DNA from 3 places in the Enterobacter sp. SA187 genome. Region 2 is predicted to be linked to each of the others. Evidence: predicted binding sites of a transcription regulator. Region 2 holds the regulator's gene; each other region holds the start of a gene.

The links. Region 2 encodes Fur, which represses iron uptake genes when iron is present. Its sites were predicted from a motif close to ATAATAATGAGAACNACTATCAA; they were not measured.
Region 1: fepD (Fe(3+)-siderophore ABC transporter permease) is a predicted target of Fur. The motif match lies at 1,954-1,976, and genes of this name have one in related genera.
Region 3: fes (enterochelin esterase) is a predicted target of Fur. The motif match lies at 1,300-1,322, and genes of this name have one in related genera.

Annotation. Positions count from the first base shown of each region.
Region 1 covers NZ_CP019113.1:4,181,419-4,184,660, reverse strand. The annotation lists gene fepG (iron-enterobactin ABC transporter permease) at 1-928, opposite strand, end outside; gene fepD (Fe(3+)-siderophore ABC transporter permease) at 925-1,932, opposite strand; gene entS (enterobactin transporter EntS) at 2,046-3,242, shown strand, end outside.
Region 2 covers NZ_CP019113.1:2,520,183-2,523,424, reverse strand. The annotation lists gene ybfF (esterase) at 1-179, shown strand, start outside; gene ybfE (LexA regulated protein) at 313-606, shown strand; gene fldA (flavodoxin FldA) at 757-1,287, shown strand; gene fur (ferric iron uptake transcriptional regulator) at 1,575-2,024, shown strand; gene acuI (acrylyl-CoA reductase (NADPH)) at 2,120-3,100, opposite strand.
Region 3 covers NZ_CP019113.1:4,191,075-4,194,316, forward strand. The annotation lists gene BMF08_RS20070 (MbtH family protein) at 1-3, opposite strand, end outside; gene fes (enterochelin esterase) at 28-1,242, opposite strand; gene BMF08_RS20080 (TonB-dependent siderophore receptor) at 1,429-3,242, shown strand, end outside.

The DNA of each region.
Region 1 (3,242 bases), 1.7 Mb from region 2:
CCACGCCGACCGGAAGTTGATAGGGTACAAACAGCCGCTGGGCGCAGAGATCGGCGGCCAGCAACAGCAATGCGCCGCACAGTGCCGCCTGGGTCAGCCCCCAGCGCGCGGTGCCGCTGATACGCCGCGCGATGTGCGGGGCGACCAGCGCAATAAAAGAGATCGGGCCGGTCAGGGCGGTGGAGGCGGCGGTCAGCACCACCGCCACCAGCATCATCAGCAGGCGGGAACGCTCAACGCTGACCCCCAGCGCACAGGCGCTGTCATCGCCCATTTCCAGTAGCCGCATACGGCGTACCAGCAGCGCGGCGCAGACAAACATCACCAGCAGTACCGGCGCGGCGGGCAGGGTTTTCGCCCACGTCAGGCCATTGAGCGATCCGGCGTTCCACAGCCCGGCGGTAAAGGCCGTCTCAAGGGACGCCTGCAACAGCAGCCAGGTATTGAAGGCCACCAGCATGGCGCGCACGCCGATGCCGATAATAATCAGCCGGAAGGTTTCAATGCCGTTGCGCCACGCCAGCAGCCAGACCACCAGCGAGGTGAGAATACCGCCCGCCATCGCCGCCAGCGCAATGGCCGTCAGATGCTGGCCGAAAAATACCATGGCGATCAGCACGCCGCTCCATGCCCCGGTGTTAAAGCCCATCACGTCCGGGCTGCCGAGCGGGTTACGCATCAGCGACTGGAAAATGGCCCCGCTGATCCCCAGCGCCGCGCCGGTCAGCAGGGCGATGACGACACGTGGCAGACGCCACTCATTGACCACCAGCATAATACCGCGCGGCGCATCGCCGGTGAGGGCGGCAAATACCTGAGAAAACGTCAGCGGCACCGCGCCGCTTTGCAGACTCCATAGCGCCACCAGCAGACAGGCGATCGCCAGCAGCAGACAGCTCAAAATCAGACGACGGGAAGGGGCGTTCACCAGCCACCTCCGCGACGATGGCGGCGAACCAGCCAGATAAGCACAGGCGCGCCGATAAAGGCGCTGACCACCGATACCCGCAGCTCGCCGGGCACCAGCAGACGGCCAATAACATCGGCAAACAGCAGCAGGGCAGGGGTGGCGATCAGCGTGACCGGCAGCGACCAGCGGTGATCCGCCCCCACCAGCCAGCGCGCCATGTGCGGCATCATCAGGCCGATAAAGGCAATCGGGCCGACCACCGCCGTGGCGCTGCCGCACAGCACGGTAATTGCCAGTAAGCCCAGCAACTGCGTGCGCGCCACGCGGCTACCGAGCGCCGTGGCGGTATCCGTGCCGAGACTGAGACTGTTCAGCGCCCGGCTTTGCAGCAGCGTGATGCCTGCGGCGATCAGTACCGGCAGCAGGACGATTTTCAGGGTGTGGATCTGCCGCACGTCCAGCGATCCGGCCTGCCAGAAGCGCAGCTGATCGTAAACATCGGGGTTCAGCAGCGCGATGCCGCTGGATAAACCTTCCAGCACCGCGCCCAGCGCGACGCCCGCCAGCGTCAGCCGCACCGGGCTGAGCTGCCCGCCGCCCGCGCTGCCGGTAAAGGCCACCACTAATGACGCCGCCAGCGCGCCGCTAAAGGCCAATGCCAGCTGTTCATAGGGAGAGGTTAAACCGAGCAGCGCCGCGCCCAGCACGATGGCGAAGCTGGCGCCAGCGTTCACGCCGAGCAGACCGGGATCGGCCAGCGGGTTGCGGGTCAGGGTTTGCATCAGCGCCCCGGCAAGGCCCAGCGCGCCGCCAGCCAGCAGTCCGGCCAGGGTACGGGGCAGACGGGCATCCAGCACGATAGTGCAGTCCGCGGTCTGGCAGCTGCCCGTGAAGGCGTCCATGACGGCGGAAAAGGGCAGGGGTTTCGCCCCGATAAGTAAGCTGAGCGCAGCCGCAAGGAGCAGCAATAACAATAACCCGGTCACGATAATTGGACGCGCCAGGCTGAGCGAAAAAGACATCACAACGTCCTTGAGTTGATAATGATAGTAGTTATCGTTATCGATCTTGTTCGGGTATGTTAGCATGTGCGGCCATTGAAAAGGTATGAGAAATCGCAATAAAAGGCCCTGTAATGAACCGACAATCCTGGCTGCTCAACATGAGCCTGCTGAAAACCCACCCGGCATTCCGCGCGGTATTTATCGCCCGTTTTATCTCCATTTTATCCCTCGGTTTGCTGGGCGTCGGCGTGCCGGTGCAGATCCAGGCGATGACCCACTCCAGCGCGCTGGTGGGCCTTGCGGTCACCCTGACCGGCGGGGCGATGTTTGTCGGGCTGATGGTGGGCGGCGTGCTGGCGGATCGCTATGAGCGTAAGCGCCTGATCCTGATCGCGCGCGGCACCTGCGGGCTGGGTTTTATCGGCCTTGCCATTAATGCGGCGCTGCCGGAACCCTCGCTGGTGGCGATTTATCTGCTCGGTTTGTGGGACGGCTTTTTTGGCGCGCTCGGCGTGACGGCGCTGCTGGCGGCGACGCCCGCGCTGGTCGGGCGTGAGAATCTGATGCAGGCGGGGGCGATCACCATGCTGACCGTACGCCTGGGCTCAGTGATCTCCCCGCTGTGCGGCGGCCTGCTGCTGGCGTCCGGCGGTGTGGTGTGGAACTACGGGCTGGCGGCGGCGGGGACCTTTCTCACCACCCTGACGCTGCTGCGTTTACCCTTGCTGCCTCCGCCGCCGCAGCCGCGGGAACATCCGCTGAAATCCCTGCTGGCGGCCTTTCAGTTTTTAATGCGCAGTCCGCTGATCGGCGGCATCGCGCTGCTCGGCGGGCTGCTGACCATGGCGAGCGCCGTGCGCGTGCTTTATCCGGCGCTGGCGGTGAACTGGCAAATGTCGCCGTCGGAAATCGGCCTGTTGTATGCCGCCGTTCCGCTCGGTGCGGCGCTGGGGGCGCTGACCAGCGGCAATATGGCGCAGCGTGCGCGTCCGGGGGCGATCATGCTGTTGACCACCGTCGCCGCCTTTGTGGCGGTGGCGCTGTTCAGCCTGATGCCCGTCTGGGGGCTGGGGGTGTTGTTCCTCGCGCTCTTTGGCTGGCTGAGCGCGGTGAGTTCGCTGTTGCAGTACACGCTGATCCAGACGCAAACCCCCGAGGCGATGCTCGGGCGCATTAACGGCTTATGGACGGCGCAGAACGTCACCGGCGATGCTATCGGCGCGGCACTGCTCGGCGGTATGGGGGCGCTGATGACGCCAGCGGCCTCCGCCAGTGTTGGCGGCTGGGTGCTGGCGGTCATCGGACTGCTGCTGGTGGTGCTACTGAAA
Region 2 (3,242 bases):
TGTTTATTCGCGGCGGCAACTCCCCTTACGTGACCGATGCGTACCGTGATGCGCTGCTGGCGCAATTCCCGCAGGCGCGGGCGCATGTGGTCGCCGGTGCCGGGCACTGGGTGCATGCGGAAAAACCCGATGCCGTACTGCGGGCGATCCGTCGCTATCTTGCTGATAATGCCAGTTGATTAAAAACCCGGCGACCGAGCGCCGCGACGCGCCCGGTCGTTGGCGTGCCCCTCTCCCTGATGTATGATGGCGCGCTAATTGCGCAGGGCCTCCACCAGGCAGCTTGTTTTTCCCCCGACGTCACTCAAAATCATGGCTAAAGAACAAACGGACCGCACGACACTCGATCTGTTCGCGAATGATCGTCGCCCAGGACGACCGAAAACGAATCCGCATTCGCGTGACGAACAGTTGCGCATTAATAAGCGGAATCAGCTGAAACGCGATAAGGTTCGTGGCCTCAAACGCGTCGAGCTAAAACTAAACGCGGACGCCGTCGAAGCCTTAAATGAACTGGCCGAGGATCGTGACATCAGCCGTAGCGAACTGATTGAGGAGCTTTTAATGGCTCAGCTCGCGCTGCTGCGCGGCCAGGGGATAGTCTGAAAATCCCGCTAAATATCACTTTCATGTAGCACAGAGTGCAGTCTGAGGCGTTTGCAGTTTCCGCGTCCTTCTCTGTTCTGCTATGATTGCCCTTATCCGTGGGCATTGCGCCACCACCATATCATTAAGTTTCAAGAGGTTATTTTACTCATGGCAATCACAGGCATTTTTTTCGGCAGCGACACGGGTAATACCGAAAATATCGCGAAAATGATCCAAAAGCAGCTTGGTAAAGATGTTGCGGACGTGCATGACATCGCCAAAAGCAGCAAAGAAGATCTCGAAGGTTACGATATTCTGCTGCTGGGCATCCCGACCTGGTACTATGGTGAAGCGCAGTGCGACTGGGACGATTTCTTCCCGACGCTGGAAGAGGTCGATTTCAACGGCAAATTAGTCGCCCTGTTCGGCTGTGGCGACCAGGAAGACTACGCGGAATATTTCTGCGATGCGCTGGGCACCATCCGCGACATCATCGAGCCGCGCGGCGCGACTATCGTCGGTCACTGGCCGACCGCGGGCTACCATTTCGAAGCCTCCAAAGGTCTGGCGGACGACGACCACTTCGTCGGTCTGGCCATTGATGAAGACCGCCAGCCGGAACTGACCGCTGAGCGCGTGGAAAAATGGGTGAAGCAGATTTCTGAAGAACTTCATTTAGATGAGATCATCAACGCCTGATTTTTGTGCGGCGTAACCTGTTGGCTGCGCCGCATTAATAGATATAACCAATCAAAATAATTGCTACAATTTTTTAACTTTCGCACGCATACCTGTACAATATCCCCTGATTGAACGTGATTGCTTACGGGTTTGTTAGTGACACCACGTTTTATACGCATACTTTGCTTGAGGACTTGCAGTTTTCATTTAGACATGGCAGTTCTATAATGAGACGCATTAACTCAACGTCATTCTCATTAACTTCCATTTGGAAGTGAATCGTTTAGCTACAGGACAGATTCCGCATGACTGACAATAACACCGCACTAAAGAAGGCTGGCCTGAAAGTCACGCTTCCTCGGTTAAAGATCCTTGAGGTACTCCAGGGACCTGACAACCACCATGTCAGTGCGGAAGATTTATACAAACGACTGATCGACATGGGCGAAGAGATTGGCCTGGCGACGGTCTACCGTGTACTTAACCAGTTCGATGACGCCGGTATTGTGACCCGTCATAATTTCGAAGGCGGTAAATCTGTTTTTGAACTGACGCAGCAGCATCACCACGATCACCTGATCTGCCTCGACTGCGGCAAGGTTATTGAGTTCAGCGATGACTCCATTGAATTACGTCAGCGTGAAATCGCCGCTCAGCACGGGATCCGCCTGACCAACCACAGCCTTTACCTCTACGGCCACTGCGCCGAAGGCGATTGCCGCGAAAACGACACCGCGCACGATATTCGCAAATAACGTTGCTGCAAATTGCCCGGCGGCGCAAGCTTGCCGGGCCTACGTTATATTGTAGGCCGGGTAAGCGTCAGCGCCACCCGGCAACCCCGCCAGAATTAAATCTCAATCACCGCACGGCCACGGATCTGCCCGTTCAGCAGTTTTTCCGCCACGTCAATGGCATCGCTCAGCGGATAAGTAGCGCTCAGTTTTTCCAGCGCCGCAGGCGTTAAATACTGACAGGCTTTCTCCCAGATCGCCGGACGTTTTTCGCTGCTCACCATCACGCTGTCGATACCGCGCAGCGTGACGCCGCGCAGGATGAAAGGCGCCACTGTCGCCGGGAGATCCATGCCCTGCGCCATGCCGCACGCCGCGACTATGCCGTCATAACGGACGCTGGCGCAGACGTTGCTCAGCGTATGGCTGCCGACGGTATCAATCGCCGCCGCCCAGCGCTCTTTCTGCAGGGGTTTACCCGGCGCGCTCAGCTCATCACGGTTAATAATGTCGCTGGCCCCCAGCTGTTCGCGCATCCATCCGGCTTCCTGCGGACGCCCGGTCGACGCCACCACCTGATAGCCCATGGCAGACAGAATGATCACCGCGCAGCTGCCCACGCCGCCGCCCGCGCCGGTCACCAGCACCGGGCCGTCTTCCGGCTTCACGCCGTGATCCAGTACCGCCTGCACGCACAGCATGGCGGTAAAGCCCGCCGTACCGATAGCCATCACCTGTTTTGCATCCGCGCCGGACGGCATTTTCGTCAGCCATTCGCTTTTGACCCGCGCCTTGCCTGCCAGTCCGCCCCAGTGACGCTCGCCCACGCCCCAGCCGGTCAGCAGCACGCGGTCGCCCACGGCAAACGCCGCGCTGTCGCTGGCGATTACGGTACCGGCGAAATCAATACCCGGCACCATAGGGAACTGGCGCACAATCGGGCCGCGACCGGTAATAGCCAGCGCATCTTTATAGTTAATGGAGGAGTATTCCACCGCGACGGTGACGTCCCCGTCCGGCAACGCCTGCTCGTCCAGCTCCACCAGGGATGCCGAATACTGTCCTTCCGCTTTATCGATCTGAATGGCTTTAAACATGATGACCTCATTACATTAATCAAACTTGCCAGTCGCGACGGCCTTTGCGGGCCGATCGTCTACAATTACCAGCGACGTTAATACCCCCAGGCGCTGACGGCAAGCTTTATCAATCCGTTAGCTTAGAAATTAATTAATTATT
Region 3 (3,242 bases), 1.7 Mb from region 2:
CATACCAGGCTCCTGTGGGGTAACGGCTTATGGCGTGGCGGGGGACAGGGATTGCCAGAGGGCGATCAGCCCGGACGTCAGGCCGCCGCGCCAGCAAAGGGCATCGTGTCCGCCATCAACTTCACGCCACAGCAAGGTCTGCGGGGTGTACTGCAACAGGTTTAATAACGTCTGATTAGCGCGCCAGATCAGCGGCTCGCGCTTACCGGCTTCCAGCACGATGCGCAGTCCGCGGGCGTTCACATCGCCACGACGCAGCTGTTCAATAAGTTCGCCGTCCTGCTGCGCGCCGCGGTGCGGCCACCAGTAAGATCCCGACTGGCTCAGTATGCAGCCAAAGCGCTGCGGCCAGTGCAGCCCGGCGTAAAGCGCCGCCAGGCCGCCAAAACTTTGCCCGGCCACCAGCGTGCGTGCCGGATCAGCGCTGAAGGGCGTGCGGGCGTGGATCAGCGGCAGTAGTTCCTGCTGCACGGCCTGCCAGAAATCGGCATTACAGGGCAGTTCGCGGCTGCGGTGAGCGTTATCAATCACGTCGATCAGCACATAGACGGCGGGCGGAAGCTGGCCGTCGCCGGTGAGCGCCGCCAGCGCGGGCCAGACGGGCATACTTTCCGCCCAGAACTGCCCGTCGAGCAGAATAGCCAGCGGCGTGTCACTGCTGACCGCCCCTGTGGTGTAGATCCACACCCGGCGGCGGTTGTTCAGCATCGCGCTGTGCCAGTGAATACATTCCGGCGGCGTAAATGGCGTGTCGGGGCGATCCCAGCCCGGCTGTAGCGGGGCCTGCGGCATTTCCAGCGCGGAAACCCCATGGCCGCGCCCGCCGCGCCAGGAATCCTTATTCAGCGGATCGGCGATCGCCTTTGGCAGCAACGTGCGCCAGCCTTCGCGCAGCGCGGCGCGATCCGGCGTCTGGCCTGCAAACACCGCGGCGGAAAAATCGCTGTCGTTTTCACTGGGGATAAAACAGTAGCTCCCCCGCCAGCGGGCGGGCAGCGTCGTTTGCCAGCACCAAACATCGGTTCCGGCGAGGCGGCGCAGGGATTGCGGCGCGGACTGCTGATGATGGTCGGTAACGCCGGTGATATAGATCCAGACGTGGCGCACCGGCGAGGTGGCTTCGGTGCCTGCCGGATCGCGCCACCAGAAGGTGACCTGATACGCCTCTTCGCTTTCGCGACGCCATTCCGGCCCGTGCTTTGTACTCCACCAGGCGTCACTGCCCGTTACTTGCGTTGTCACCGTTCTGCAACTCCAGGTTACCTGCGAAATATTGTTACAAGACAACAATTGTCGATAATATTATTGATAACTATTTTCATTTGCAATAGCGTATTGGCGCGCGGCGGGATGCGCGTCTTTCACTCTATTCGGTTAGCCGTGCGCGTTTGCAGGATGCAGAGGCTGGCGACAAACTCAGGTAATAACATGAATAATAAATTTAATACCCTGGCCGTACTGGTTCATTTGGGTATCTCAGGGGTAGCACTGCCGGTGTATGCGGCAGAAACCAGCGACGACGACACCATTGTGGTAACCGCCGCGCAGCAAAACTTACAGGCGCCGGGCGTGTCCACCATCACCGCCGATGAGATCCGCAAAAACCCGCCCGCGCGCGACGTATCAGAAATCATCCGCACCATGCCGGGCGTCAACCTTACCGGTAATGCCACCAGTGGCCAGCGCGGTAATAACCGCCAGATCGATATTCGCGGCATGGGCCCGGAAAATACCCTGATCCTGATCGACGGCAAACCGGTGACCAGCCGTAACTCGGTGCGTCTGGGGTGGCGCGGCGAGCGTGATACCCGCGGCGATACCGGCTGGGTGCCGCCGGAGATGATCGAACGCATCGAAGTGATCCGCGGTCCGGCGGCGGCGCGTTACGGTAACGGCGCGGCGGGCGGCGTGGTGAACATCATCACCAAACCGGTAAGCAGCGACTGGCACGGTTCCTGGAACACCTACCTGAACGCGCCGGAGCATAAAGACGAAGGCGCGACCAAACGCACCGACTTCAGCCTCACCGGACCGCTGGGGGGCGATTTCAGCTTCCGCCTGGTGGGAAATCTGGATAAAACGCAGGCCGATGCCTGGGACATCAACAAAGGCCATCAGTCTGAACGCACCGGCATTTACAGCGACACTCTCGCCGCCGGACGCGAAGGGGTGGAAAACAAAAATATCAACGGTGTGCTGCGCTGGGACTTTGCGCCGATGAACTCGCTGGAGTTTGAGGCGGGCTACAGCCGCCAGAATAACCTCTACGCGGGGGACACGCAGAACACCAACAACGACAATAAAACCAATGGTCTGGTGAAAAAATACTACGGCAAAGAGACTAACCGTTTGTATCGCCAGAACTATGCCATCACCTGGAACGGCGGCTGGGAAAACGGCGTCACCACCAGCAACTGGGCGCAGTACGAGCACACGCGCAACTCCCGTCTGGGCGAAGGGCTGGCCGGCGGCACGGAAGGCCTGTTCAACAGCGAGAAGTTCAGCGATATCGATCTGGCTGACGTGACGCTGCACAGTGAAGTGAACATTCCCTTTGAGTATCTGTTCAACCAGAACCTGACAATTGGCACCGAATGGAACCAGCAGCGCATGAAGGATCTGGCGTCCAACACCCAGGCGCTGTCCGGCGGCGCGATCCCCGGCTACGACAGCACCGGCCGCAGCCCCTACTCCAGCGCGGAAATTTTCTCGCTGTTCGCCGAAGACAATATGGAGCTGACCGACAGCACCATGCTGACGCCGGCGCTGCGCTTTGATCATCACACGGTGGTCGGCAATAACTGGAGCCCGTCGCTGAACCTCTCCCAGGGCCTGGGCGAAGACTTCACCCTGAAAATGGGTATCGCCCGCGCCTATAAAGCGCCGAGCCTGTATCAGACCAACCCGAACTATATTCTGTATAGCCGTGGACAGGGCTGCTACGCCAGTCCGGTCGGCACCGGCTGCTATATGCAGGGTAACGACGACATGAAGGCCGAGAACAGCATCAACAAAGAGATCGGCCTCGAATTTAAACGCGACGGCTGGCTGGCGGGCGTGACCTGGTTCCGCAACGATTACCGCAACAAAATCGAGGCGGGTTATGTCCCGGTCGGCCAGACCCAACAGGGATCGCTGAAGACCGATATTTACCAGTGGGATAACGTGCCTAAAGCGGTGGTGGAAGGTCTGGAAGGGACGCTGAACGTGCCGGTGTCTGACGCCGTGACCTGGAGCAACAA